One region of the Aureimonas sp. AU20 genome, then DNA from elsewhere that is predicted to be linked to it. Evidence: riboswitches for the same ligand, from Rfam matches in the RefSeq annotation. Region 1 holds a riboswitch; each other region holds the start of a gene.
The links. A riboswitch is a leader RNA that binds a small molecule or an ion and turns the genes downstream of it on or off. The one in region 1 is predicted to bind cobalamin.
Positions count from the first base shown of each region.

Region 1 (4,329 bases):
GTCAGACCCTCCGCCGACTTCCAAAGCGCGATGTCGGCCTGCATGGAGACCTCGGTCGGCATCCAGTGGTTGTTGCAGGCCGAAAGGTACTTCTCCCAGGCCCAGCCGTAGCGCATGGGCAGGAGCTGGTTCACGTCGGCGCGGGCATTGATCATCCGCTTCTCGGAGACCGAGACGCGGCCGCCGTTGCGATCGACGGCCTCGGTGCCAGTCGCCGTGGGTGGCCCGACATCGGGGATGGGCGTGGCGGCGTCGGCGGTGGCGGTGTCGTTCCAGTCGAGCATCGGGTGGTCTTTCTAAAGCTGGGGGACGGCCCGCCGCCGTTCGGCGGGCCTGGGGGAAACCGAGGGAAGCGGACGGGCCTTATTGGCAGGCCTCGCACTCGGGATCGTCGATCCGGCAGGCCTTGCCCCAGGCCTCGTCCGGCACGCGGATTTCCTCTGGTGCCCCCGCCAAAGGCGCCGCCGAAACGGCATTCAGCTTGCCGTCCGTCCCCTTCAGAGTGGACTTCTCGACATGCGTCGCCGAGCGCGTGCGCAGGTAGTAGGTCGTCTTGAGACCCCGCTCCCATGCGAGCCGGTAGAGCGCGTCGAGCGCCTTGCCCGATGGGGCGGCGAGATAGAGGTTCAGCGACTGCGCCTGGTCGATCCACTTCTGGCGCCGTGCCGCGGCCTCTATCAGCCACGCCGAGTCGATTTCGAAGGCCGTGGCGTAGAGGCGCTTCAGGTCCTCCGGCACGCGGTCGATGGGCCCGAGCGAGCCGTCGTAGTATTTGAGGTCGGAGACCATGACCTCGTCCCAGAGCCCCCTCGCCTTCAGGTCGCGAACCAGCGCGGCGTTCACCACCGTGAAGTCGCCCGACATGTTCGCCTTGACGAAGAGGTTCTGGTAGGCGGGCTCGATCGACTGCGACACGCCACAGATGTTCGAAATCGTCGCCGTCGGCGCGATCGCCATCGTGTTGGAGTTGCGCATGCCGACGGTTCGGACACGCTCCCTCAGGGCCGCCCAGTCGAGGGTGCTTGAGCGGTCGAGGTCGAGCGTGCCGCCGCGCGCTTCGGCCAGCAGCTCGACACTGTCGATCGGCAGGATGCCGCGCGACCAGAGCGAGCCGTCGAATGAGGGGTAGCGCCCGCGTTCGGCTGCGAGGTCCACCGAGGCGGAGATCGCCTCATAGCTCAGCACCTCCATGCTCGTGTCGGCGAAGGCCACCGCCGCCTCGCTGGCATAGGCGAGCCGCAGCGCCTGGAGCGCGTCCTGGAAGCCCATGAGGCCGAGGCCGACGGGACGGTGCCTGAGGTTCGACGCCCGCGCCTCGGGAATCGTGTAGAAATTGATGTCCACGACATTGTCGAGCATGCGCATCGCGGTCTTCACCGTCCGTGCGAGGAGCGAGCGGTCAAGCCCTTCGGAGTTGACGTGGCTCGCGAGGTTCACCGAGCCGAGATTGCAGACCGCGACCTCGGAGGCGGAGGTGTTGAGGGTGATCTCGGTGCACAGGTTCGAGGAGTGCACGGTGCCGATATGACCCTGCGGCGAGCGGATGTTGCAGGGGTCCTTGAACGTGATCCAGGGATGGCCGGTCTCGAACAGCATGGTCAGCATGCGCCGCCAGAGATCGACCGCCTTCACGCGGCGGTGGACGCGGATCTCGCCGCGCGCGGCCCTGATCTCATGCCCTTCGTAGGCCTCAGCGAAGGCCCGCCCGTAAAGGTCATGCAGGCCCGGCACCTCGTCGGGCGAGAACAGGGTCCAGTCGCCGTTCTCGGCCACGCGCTGCATGAAGAAATCGGGCACCCAGTGCGCCGTGTTCATGTCGTGCGTGCGGCGCCGATCGTCGCCCGTGTTCTTGCGCAGGTCGAGGAACTCCTCGACATCGATATGCCAGGTCTCGAGATAGGCGCAGACCGCGCCCTTGCGCTTGCCGCCCTGGTTGACGGCGATGGCCGTGTCGTTGGCCACCTTCAGGAAGGGCACGATGCCCTGGCTCTGCCCGTTGGTGCCCTTGATGTGGGCGCCGAGGCCCCGCACCGGCGTCCAGTCGTTGCCTAAGCCCCCGGAATATTTGGCGAGCAGCGCGTTGTCCTTCACCGCCTTGAAGATGCCGCCTAGATCGTCGGCGACGGTGGTGAGGAAGCAGGAGGAAAGCTGCGGGCGCGGGGTCCCGGCGTTGAACAGCGTCGGCGTCGAGGCCATGAAGCGGAAACTCGACAGAAGCTCGTAGAACTCGACGGCGCGGGCCTCGCGATCAACCTCGCGCAGCGCCAATCCCATGGCGACGCGCATGAAGAACCATTGTGGCAGCTCGAAGCGGACCCCTTCCGTCTGGAGGAAGTAGCGGTCGGTGAGCGTCTGCAGGCCGAGGAACTGGAAGAGGTTGTCGCGCTCCGATGTCAGCGCCGCAGCACATCGCGCCACGTCGAAGCGGGCGAGTTCGGGATCGATCAGCCCGGCCGCGATGCCCCGGTCGAGATAGGCCGGGAAGGTCTCGGCGTAGAGCACCGCCATGTCGGCCTGCGTCGCCGTCCTGGGCGAGCCGGCGAGGAACGACAGCGCCTCGCCGCGCAGCTTGTCGAGTAGCAGCCGAGCCGAGGCGAAGGCATAGTTCGGCTCGGTCTCGATCAGGGTCCGCGCCGCCATGACGGGCGCCTCGGCGAGTTCACTGAGCGTGAGTCCATCGTAGAGGTTGCGCCGCGTTTCAGCGAGGATCGCGTCCGGCGACACGCCGTCGAGGCCGTCGGACGCTTCCGTCACGACGCGGGCCAGACGGGCTTCGTCGAGCGGCGCGAGGGAGCCGTCCGCCTGCCGGACGGACAACGCGGGCGCGGCCTGTGTTTGCGACGCGGTGGCCTGCGCCGCGCGGGCGCGGGCGTGCTCCTCGCGGTAGAGGACATAGGCGCGGGCGACCTTCGGATGCTCCGAACGCATCAACGCGAGCTCGACCTGGTCCTGGATGTCCTCGATATGAAGGAGGCGGTCGCCGCCCGAGCGGCGGGTGAGCGCGGCGACGACCTCGTCGGTCAGCTGCCGCACCGTGTCGTGGACGCGGGTGGAGGCGGCGGCCTGCCGCCCCTCGACGGCAAGAAACGCCTTGGTCATCGCGACCGTGATCTTCGAAGCGTCGAACCCTGAGACGGCGCCATTGCGGCGCAGGACGCGCGCTGCCAGCGAAGATGCGAGATCGGCTGCACCGGCATCGACGGACAGGACCGGGAACGGCGACGGCAAGGCCGTGGAAGAAGGAAGAAGAGACATTCGGCTGCTCCAGCGAGTGGAGGCAAAGGCCGAGCGGACGCATGCAAAACGACCCAGGCGACCCAGACGAAGGGACCCCAGCCGCGACAGGCACACGATCCACCGGGACACCCCGCCCAGGGAAGGTTCAAGCAAGTCGCGGCAGGTCTCCTGGCTCGCGGGTCAAACGCCTTCCGTCCGGCCTTCCCGGAGCTTGGCTCCAGTGACGCGGATTGGACGAAGGGCTCGCCGCTTACAGTTGCGGGGGCAGCCCCGGCCTCGCCGTTCCATCTCTGGATCAGCTCACCGGGTTCCCTCTTAGCCACCACATCTTGCGACGCAGCGGACCGTGACTGCCGCATATGGTGCGGCAACCACCCGGTGAGTCAACGCGCTCTCGGGCCTTATCCCCAAATCCGGCTTGCGGTGAGTCCCGCCCCGAGGCGGAATGAGGACCTCTCACCCGTCGCGACCATCACGGACAGGGAAGCGGAGGATCATCAACCAAGAGCAGACGCTGCGACGCTCGGCCTCTGTCCGAGCATCGCGCCAGTGTCCCTCCCATTTCGACATCCACCTCGCACCCGGACGATCATGGACCACTGCACGCCTGTCGAGACGCGGCGGCGGTAGCCTCGCGATCAGATCGATGCCATGGAGCGTGAGCCCTTGATGGGAAAGGATGAAGCGCAGCCATTCCCACCTTCGTTCCGACCAGAATTCCGTTTCCGGAATCGTCAAAAGCTCGACCTCGGTCACATCCGGGAAATCGGCCGCGATCGCCTGTCCGCACTCGCTCGGTCTTGCGCGCTCTTCGGCTCCGATCTCGCCGGCATGAACAGTTATGAGATCGCTGGCCCCCGCCGAGGCCGTGCTGCGTGGGATCGACCCGCGCAGCAGGATCGCCTCGATCTTCTCCGGAAGAACATCGCGGGTGGCCTCGCAAACGGCTCGCAGCGGTTCAGCCCAAGGCGCGATGGCGTCCGGGTAGCCGATCCATGGGAGAAACCCGTCTTCGTTCGCGTAGGCGATCCGACCGACTGGGAGGAGGTTCGCCGATCTCAGCTCCTTCCTAGCCTGAACCACGCGCGATCC
Region 1 is NZ_CP006369.1:141,841-146,169, reverse strand. It holds gene M673_RS19710 (ribonucleotide-diphosphate reductase subunit beta) at 1-284, opposite strand, end outside; gene M673_RS19705 (ribonucleoside-diphosphate reductase subunit alpha) at 364-3,255, opposite strand; cobalamin riboswitch at 3,379-3,601, opposite strand; gene M673_RS19700 (hypothetical protein) at 3,694-4,320, opposite strand.

Region 2 (4,329 bases), on a different replicon from region 1:
GCGCTTCGCCGGGCGCGAAGGGCCGGTCGTAATAGGCCTCGACGCGCCCGCCGACGGCCTGCACGAGAAGCCGCGCCGCCTTGCCTTCGACGGCCGCGAAGCCCTTGAGGCGCAGGATGTCGTGCGCGGCGATCAGACCCTTCAGCCCGTCCACGAACCGGTCGGGCGAAGCGAGCGGGCGGGTCTCCACCACGATGCTCTCGAAATCGTCGTGGTCGTGCGCCACGCCGCCCTCGTGCTCGATCTCGTGATGCGAGCGGCGCTCGTGGATGTGGTCCTCCGTGCCGCTGGCAAGGCCCAGAAGCACGTCGGCCGGCAGCTTGCCCTGGCTCGCCGTCACGAGGGCGAGCTTGCGCCCGGCGACAAGGGTTACCTCCTCGCGCACGCGGGCTAGCTCCTCGTCCGAGACGAGATCGGCCTTGGACAGAACGAGAAGGTCGGCGGCGCGGATCTGGTCCTCGAACAGCTCTTCCAGCGGGTTGTCATGATCGAGGCTTTCGTCGGCCTCGCGCTGCGCCTGAACCTTCGCCTCGTCGTCGGCAAAGCGCCCGGCCGCAACCGCCGCCGCATCGATCACGGTGACGACGCCGTCCACGGTGACGCGGGCCTTCACCTCGGGCCAGTTGAAGGCGGCCACCAGCGGCTGAGGCAGGGCGAGGCCGGAGGTCTCGATCACGATATGGTCGAGCCGGTCCGCGTGCTCCAGCAGCTTTTCCATGGTGGGAATGAAGTCGTCGGCGACCGTGCAGCAGATGCATCCGTTGGTGAGTTCGACCACATCCTCCTCGCGGCAGGTCTCCACGCCGCAGCCTTTCAGGATGTCGCCGTCGACGCCGAGATCGCCGAACTCGTTGATGACGAGGGCGATGCGCCGGCCCTCGGCATTCTGCAGGAGGTTGCGGATCAGCGTGGTTTTGCCGGCGCCTAGAAAGCCGGTGACGACGGTGGCGGGAATCTTGCGCATGAGATCAGCCTTTGAGAGGGAGGGGCAGGCCGGCGGCGACGAAGGTGACGCGGTCTGCCAGCGCTGCGATCTGTTGGTGAAGACGCCCGGCCTCGTCGCGAAAGCGCCGGGCGAGCTTGTTTTCGGGGACGATGGATAGGCCGACCTCGTTGGAGACGAGCACCACGAACCCGGGCAGGGGGCCGCGTAGCGTCTCGCACAGGCGCGCCGCCTCAGCCGGAATGTCGGCCTCGCTGAAAAGGAGATTGCTGAGCCAGAGCGTCAGGCAGTCCACCAGGAGGGCGCGGCCCTCGCCCGCCTCGCGCCGCAGCGCGCCGGCAAGATCCAGCGGCTCCGCCACCGTCAGCCAGGGCGCGGGGCGGCGCGCCTGATGATGGGCGATGCGCTCCTCCATCTCGGTATCGAAGGCCTGGCCCGTCGCGAGATAGACGGGCTGGAGGCCGGAGGCCATGACGAGGGTTTCGGCATGGTGGCTCTTGCCCGAGCGCGCGCCGCCGAGAACGAAGTGAACGCTCACGCCGAGAGGGCCGCGGCCCGGCGCTCGTTTCGCACCAGCCGATCGCTGGCGAGCCCGGCGCCGAGGCCGATCAGCACCCAGAACAGGGCCGAGACGGCGAGCGAGGCGACGGCGAACTCGGCCGCCAGCGTCGGCGGAATGGGGCTGGCCAGATCGGCGGGATGGGGCGCGGCGAAGAGATGCGGCGCGACGAGAAGCGCGAGGCCCGCGAGCCGCGCGGCGGTGGAGCCGCGCAGAACGACCAGCCAGAGCCCGGCCACGGATGCGCCGACGGTGGCGAGCCACCAGAGCTGACGGGCGGCCAGATCGGCGGCCGGCATGGCGGGAAGCTCCGGCGGCAGGCCGAGCGCGGGGGCGAGCGTCACGGCGCCGAAGCCGGCCAGGCCCCAGAGCGCGCCGTTGCGGAACGTCAGCGGCCGGTTGGCGGCCAAGCTCGCGGCGGCGAGCAACAGCGCGAAGCCGCAGCCGAGCACGAGATTGGCCAGGATCGAGCCGCCGGTGCGGCTTTCCACCAGCGTCGTCGCCTCGCCGCCCTCGTGGCCGGAATGGGCGAGCGCGGGGGAAACGAGAGCAAGGCCGGCGGCATGGTCGTGGCCGGCGGGCGCGCCGCCTTCCTCGTAGACTTCCGCCGCGAGGATCAGGGGAACGAGCTTGGCCTGCTGAACGGGCGTGACGAGCAAGCCGGCGAAAAGGCCGGCGAAGATCGCGGCCGAAAGGGTGCGGGTGAGCATGGGCGAAATCCTGCGCGCGGACGGGGCTCGCGGGCGAGCGCGCGTCCGAAAAGACGAGACGAATCCGGGTTCAGCGTCGGCTGGCGAGATGCGGTGCGACGGAGCGGGGAGGCGTCAGTGGCAGGGAAGGCCCATGGCGTGGCGGGCGTCGTGCACGGTGTCGTGCAGCGCGTCGGCGCTGGCAAAGCCCGCGCCCCAGACGAGGAATGCGCCGAGCGACAGGGCGAAAGCGGCGACGAGAAGGCGCGTCTGCGCCGGTGCGTCGGTGTGAGGAACGGCCGGTGCGGCGGTTCGGATCATGGCATCAACCTCCGTGACGGCGGCCGACATGGCCGCCTTCGCAAGGGATGGCAGGTCTCCTGGCTCGCGGGTCACGGGTCCTCTCCTGCCTTCCCGGGCCGCGAGGCCCAGTGGCGTTTCCGGCGGAAAGACCGCCGGTGAAGAAACCTCGCCGCTCTACAGTCGCGGGGTCGGCTGCGATCCGGGCCCTTGGTTTAAGTCGGCCCTTCGCATTCCCTCTTAGCCCGCGCACGCATGTCGCGCCGCGGGACCATCCAGCGCGGGAGGATAAACCCCCTGGGCCTCAAGTCAAACGATTCAGGGAGATAGGCGACGAGGCGTCTGTCATCTCGTCAAGCTGCGGATGCGCCGTCCGGCTCACGCCAGCCAGGCGGCGCATTCGCCTATCAGCCGGTCGGCATCGCCTTTTCCAAGGCGCTGAGGATCAGCGCCGAACTGACGGGCTTGGGCAGGAAGCGCGCCTGCCGGGGCAGGTCGCTCGCGTCCGGCTGAACCCGGCCGGAGCAGACCACGATCGACACCTGCGGCCAGCGCGCGGCGACCTGGCGCGCCAGATCGATCCCGTCGATCGGGCCGGGCATCTCGATATCGGTGTAGAGCAGTTCGATCGTTTCGGTGTCCGCCAGATGGCGGAGCGCCTGGGTCGTGTTGGCGGCTTCCAGCACGGTGAAGCCGGCGTCCTCCAGGAGGTCGACGGCCTCCATGCGCAGGAGGGGTTCATCCTCGGCGACGAGGGCAACGGCATGTTTTGCTGGCGTGCTCATGTCCGATAAAGGCGCGAACACCGGAAAGGTTTCCAGTCTACGAACCCAGCCAACGACTTGCTTCGAATCGCCATTTTTCTGTGTCGTTCCGCATCGCTCTGCCACCTCGAATCAGCCTCTGAAATCAGCGGCGGCTGAGCTGTGAGAGCTCGCAAGACGCCTTCAGGCCTGCGGGCTGCGAATGGCCGCGAGCGGCGCCTCGATCCGGCACAGGAGGCCGGTGGGCTCGAAACTGTGCTCCACGCTGCCGCCGACCGAGCCGGGCAGGCCGCGCTCGATCAGCCGCGAGCCGAAGCCACGGCGGCTGGGCGCCAGGACGGGTGGCCCGCCGCGCTCCCGCCAAACGAGGCGGAACACCGGCGCGCCGTCCAGAACACCCGTGCTCCAGGAAAGGTCCACCTCGCCTTCGGGCACGGACAGGGCGCCGTATTTCACGGCGTTGGTGGCGAGTTCATGCAGGATCAGCGCCAGCGACAGCGCCGCGTCCGAGCCGATCTCGATGGCCGGGCCGTCGAGGCGGATGCGGTTCTGCCCGTCGTCGTGAAGCGCCAGTGTGTCGCCCACCACGGTGCGGATGTCGGCCGTGTCCTGGCTGCGGCCCAGAAGCAGGTCGTGCGCTCGGCTGAGCGCGGCGAGCCGGTTGCCCAGCGTTTCGCGCGCGGTCAGCATGTCGGGCGCGTTGCGCAGCGTCTGCGACGCGATCGCCTGAACCATGGCGAGCGTGTTCTTCAGCCGATGGCTCAACTCGTGGTTGAGCATCCGCTCGCGCTCTTCGGCGCGGCTGCGCCCGATCTCGGCATGGGCGCGGTCGCCCACCGCCCGCACGAAGCGAAGATCGGCCTCGGAAAACTGGTGCGGCTGGTCGTAGTGGACGAAGATCACCGCCGAAAACCGCCCGTGCTCGATGATCGGCACGTTGAGAAGGACGCGGATGCCGATCGTCTCCAGCGAGGCGCGGTGGAGCGCCGTGCGCGGATCGGCCGACACGTCCTCGATGATCACCGTCTCGCCACGCTTCAGGTCGTCGATGAAGGAGCCGTAGTCGCGGAAATG
Region 2 is NZ_CP006367.1:760,096-764,424, forward strand. It holds gene cobW (cobalamin biosynthesis protein CobW) at 1-964, opposite strand, end outside; gene cobU (bifunctional adenosylcobinamide kinase/adenosylcobinamide-phosphate guanylyltransferase) at 969-1,481, opposite strand; gene M673_RS03465 (CbtA family protein) at 1,478-2,212, opposite strand; gene M673_RS03470 (CbtB domain-containing protein) at 2,327-2,512, opposite strand; cobalamin riboswitch at 2,545-2,782, opposite strand; gene M673_RS03475 (response regulator) at 2,899-3,276, opposite strand; gene M673_RS03480 (sensor histidine kinase) at 3,439-4,329, opposite strand, start outside.
Region 2: another riboswitch for cobalamin. It lies ahead of M673_RS03470 (CbtB domain-containing protein); the one in region 1 lies ahead of M673_RS19705 (ribonucleoside-diphosphate reductase subunit alpha).

Region 3 (4,329 bases), on a different replicon from region 1:
GACCGGCCGGAGCGCTTCGCCAAGGCCTTCGCCGCCGGGGCAGACGCGGTGATCCTCGATCTGGAGGATGCCGTGGCAGCGGACAGGAAAGGGCTCGCCCGTGTGGCGCTGCGCGAGGCGACATCCGCTATCGGGGAGGCGTCCTGCCTGGTGCTCGTGCGCCTCAACGCCGTCGGCTCGCGCGAGCACGAGGCGGATCTGGCGCTCGCCGCAGCCCTGCCGCTTTCTGCCGTGATGCTGGCGAAAAGCGAACGGGTCGAGGAGGTGGCCACGGTCGCGACGGCGACCCGCCACCCCGTCGTCGCCCTGGTGGAAAGCGCGGCTGGCCTTGCCAATGCGCGGGCGCTGGCGCAGGTCAGCGCGCGCCTCGCCTTCGGCTCCTTCGACTTCGCCGCCGATCTCGGCTGTCGTCACACGCGCGAGGCTCTGCTCCTCGCCCGGCTCGAACTGGTGCTGGCCAGCCGGCTCGCCGGCCGCCCGGCGCCGATCGACGGGGTGACGGCCTCGACGCGCGACGAGGCCGAGATCGAGGCCGATGCGGCCCATGCCGCCGCGCTCGGCTTCGCCGGCAAGCTGCTGATCCATCCCGCCCAGATCGCCCCCGCCGCGCGGAGCTTCGCACCGGCGGAAGGCGAGATCGCCTGGGCCGAGCGCGCGATCGCGGCCGGGCAGGGCGGCGGCGCCGTCGCGCTGGACGGGGAGATGGTGGACGCGCCCGTGCTCCTGAGGGCGCAGGCGATCCTGCGCGCGGCGCGACGGATCACGGACAAGGCCACCACGGGAAAGATTTCGGCATGAGCACGAAGGCCCCGATCCGCGAGGCGGATTTCATCTCCTCCGTCGCCGACGCGCTGCAGTATATCGCGGTGTTCCATCCGCCGAGCTTCGTTCAAAGCCTTGCGGAAGCCTATGCGCGGGAAGAGAGCCCGGCGGCGCGCGACGCGATCGGCCAGATCCTGGTCAACTCGCGCATGGCCGCCTTCGGTCGGCGGCCGATCTGCCAGGACACAGGCACGGTGAACGTCTTCGTCAAGCTCGGCATCGGGGCGCGGATCGAGACGGCGCGCCCGCTCGCCGACCTCGTCAACGAAGGCGTCGCCAAGGCCTATACCGACGCCGACAATCCGCTGCGCGCCTCGATCGTCAAGGACCCGCTCTTCGGCCGCAAGAACACGGGCGACAACACGCCCGCCGTTGTGCATGTCGATGTCGTGGCCGGTGACGAGGTCCGCGTCACCGTCGCGGCCAAGGGCGGCGGTTCGGAGAACAAGGCCAAGTTCGCCAATCTCGCGCCGGCCGCCTCGGTCTCGGACTGGGTGGTCCAGACGGTGGAGACGCTGGGCGCCGGCTGGTGCCCGCCGGGGCTGCTCGGCATCGGCGTCGGCGGCACGGCCGAGAAAGCCATGCTCATGGCCAAGGAGTCGCTTCTCGAGCCGATCGACATGGCCGAACTGATCCGGCGCGGCCCAGCCTCATCGCTGGAGGAGATGCGGCTCGACATCTACGAGCGCGTCAACGCGCTCGGCATCGGCGCGCAGGGGCTGGGCGGGTTGACGACGGTGGTGGACGTGAAGATCCGCTCCTATCCCTGCCACGCCGCCTCGAAGCCCGTCGGCCTCATTCCCCAATGCGCCGCCGACCGGCATCTCACCTTCACGCTGGACGGCTCCGGCCCCGCGCGGCTCACCCCGCCCGATCTGTCTCTCTGGCCCGAGATCGACCGGGGCGAGCAGACGGCACAGGCGCGACGCGTCGATCTCGACCGTTTGACGCGCGAGGAGGTGGCCAGTTGGCGGGCCGGCGAGACGCTGCTCCTGTCGGGGCGGATGCTGACCGGCCGGGATGCCGCGCACAAGCGAATGGCCGACATGATCGGGCGCGGCGAGTCGCTGCCGGTCGATCTCAAGGATCGGGCGATCTACTATGTCGGCCCGGTGGACGCAGTGCGCGACGAGGTGGTGGGCCCCGCCGGCCCGACCACGGCCACCCGCATGGACGGCTTCACCGACCTCGTCCTGGACGCCACCGGGCTCCTCGTCATGATCGGCAAGGCCGAGCGCGGGCCAGCCGCGATCGAGTCCATCAAGCGCCACGGCGCGGCCTATCTGATCGCGGTCGGCGGCGCGGCGTATCTCGTCTCCAAAGCGGTCAAGCAGGCCCGCGTCCTCGCGTTTGCCGATCTCGGCATGGAGGCGATCCACGAATTCGTCGTGGAGGACATGCCCGTAACGGTCGCGGTGGACGCGCAGGGGCATTCGATCCACCAAACGGGTCCCTCGCAATGGCGCAAGCCCCGCCTCACTCTCGGCGGTGCCGCAGCTGAACGTGTGACCTGAGAGTTCATCGGCAACCGCCCCTGCGCACAGCTCGAGCTGGCTTCCGTGTTCCCGGAAACGGAAAACCCGCTCCCGTAGATGTCGGAGGTCATGGACCTCAGCAACGAGAAGAACTTCTTCGAAACCCGTGTCATCGAATACCAGAAGGGCGGCGCGATTGCCTGGGACCGACCGGCAGTGCCCGTACGAACGGGGTGAAGGATCGTGATCGCGGCTCTCGTACCCGTTTGTCACATGACGCTTCGCATGCGGACATAAAGATGTCCTTATGTCTTCATTGACAGCATGGTTGCGGACGTGCTGAATGTCGCCTGTCGAGGTTCCCCGTTCCAGACATGGCGATGGGGCTAAGACGGGAAGCCAGTGGTGTCCCTCCGGGGCAGAGTCTGGCGCTGCCCCCGCAACTGTAAGCGGCGAGCGGCGGATCCATCGTGTGTCACTGAGCCTCGCAAGAGGATCGGGAAGGCCGGAACCGTCGCAGCGACCCGTGAGCCAGGAGACCTGCCTCCGACGCGAAACGTTCCTCGGACGGGGGTTCCTCCGGTGGATCGCGCCTGGAGTTCGTGCCCTTGGCCGTTGGCGTCGGGGCGCTCGCCCTTGCGCGTTCTTCCTTCGGCCCTCGCCTGACCAAAGACGGTGGGTCATGACGAACAGCGCCTTCGCATTTACGATCAGCAGCGTTCCGTTCGACGAGGACTATCGTCCCGCCGACCGCACGCGCATCACCACGAACTTCGCCAACCTCGCACGAGGGGAGTGTCGTCGCGAGAACCTGCGAAACACCTTGGCGATGATCGACAACCGCTTCAACTCCCTCATGCATTGGGACAATCCGACGGGAGATCGATACGCGGTCGAGCTTCGGATCGTCACCGCCGACCTGACGGTCGGCCTGCGCGACGGGGCCGAGACCTTCCCGCTGATCGAGATCCTGGCAACCACCGTCGTCGACAGGCGCAGCGGTGAGCGCCACGACGGCATGATCGGCAACAACTTCTCCTCCTATGTCCGCGACTACGACTTCAGCATCCGTTTGGCCGGCCACATCCGCGAGAACCCCGATGGCGGCGCGCCGGACGGGTTCGGCGAGCTGCACGGCAACCTGTTCAAGCGATTCTTGGCCTCTGCCGCCTACCGGGACCGGTTCCCGAAGCCGCCGGTCATCTGCCTCAGCGTGTCCAGCCGAGAGACCTATCGCCGAACCGCAAACGTCCACCCCATCCTCGGGGTGGAATACGGGACTGACCGCCTTTCCAGAACCGACGACTACTTCGCAAGGATGGGGATGCGGGCACGCTATTTCCTGCCGCCGGGCGGCGTCGCGCCCTTGGCCTTCTACCATCTCGGCGACCTGACGGGTGACTATTCCAACGTCGAGCTGGCCAGCACGGTCGCCACGATGGAGACCTTCCAGAAAATCTATCGCCCGGAGATCTACAACGCCAACTCCCCGGCGGCGGAACACTACAGGCCGAGCCTGAGCCGCCAGGACTATTCCCTGACCCGAATTGTCTATGACCGCGACGAGCGCAGCCGGCTGGCCGTCGAGCAGGGCCGTTTTGCCGAACAGCATGTCATTCGGCCGCATGGCGCGCAGCTCGAGCGCTGGTCTGCGACTGCGGGCCTATGAACGGAACGGACACGAAAGGACCACGAGCATGACGATTCTGTTGCCGACGACCACCGCGGGGAGTCTGCCCAAGCCGTCCTGGCTCGCCGAGCCCCGCACCCTCTGGTCGCCCTGGCGGCTCGAAGGCGAGGATCTACTCGCCGGCAAGCGGGACGCCCTGCGTCTTGCCTTGGACGACCAGCGGCAGGCGGGCATCGACATCGTCGGTGACGGCGAACAAACGCGCCAGCATTTCGTCACCACCTTCGTCGAACATCTCGGCGGCGTCGACTTCGAGAAGCGCGAGGTCGTCCGGATTCGCGACCGATACGATGCCAGCGTGCCGACCGTGGTCGGCGCCGTCTCACGCACGAAGCCCGTCTT
Region 3 is NZ_CP006367.1:892,239-896,567, forward strand. It holds gene M673_RS04080 (HpcH/HpaI aldolase/citrate lyase family protein) at 1-798, shown strand, start outside; gene M673_RS04085 (fumarate hydratase) at 795-2,336, shown strand; partial or broken gene M673_RS23510 (hypothetical protein) at 2,340-2,534, shown strand; cobalamin riboswitch at 2,637-2,859, shown strand; gene M673_RS04090 (putative oxygenase MesX) at 2,980-3,966, shown strand; gene M673_RS04095 (methionine synthase) at 3,995-4,329, shown strand, end outside.
Region 3: another riboswitch for cobalamin. It lies ahead of M673_RS04090 (putative oxygenase MesX); the one in region 1 lies ahead of M673_RS19705 (ribonucleoside-diphosphate reductase subunit alpha).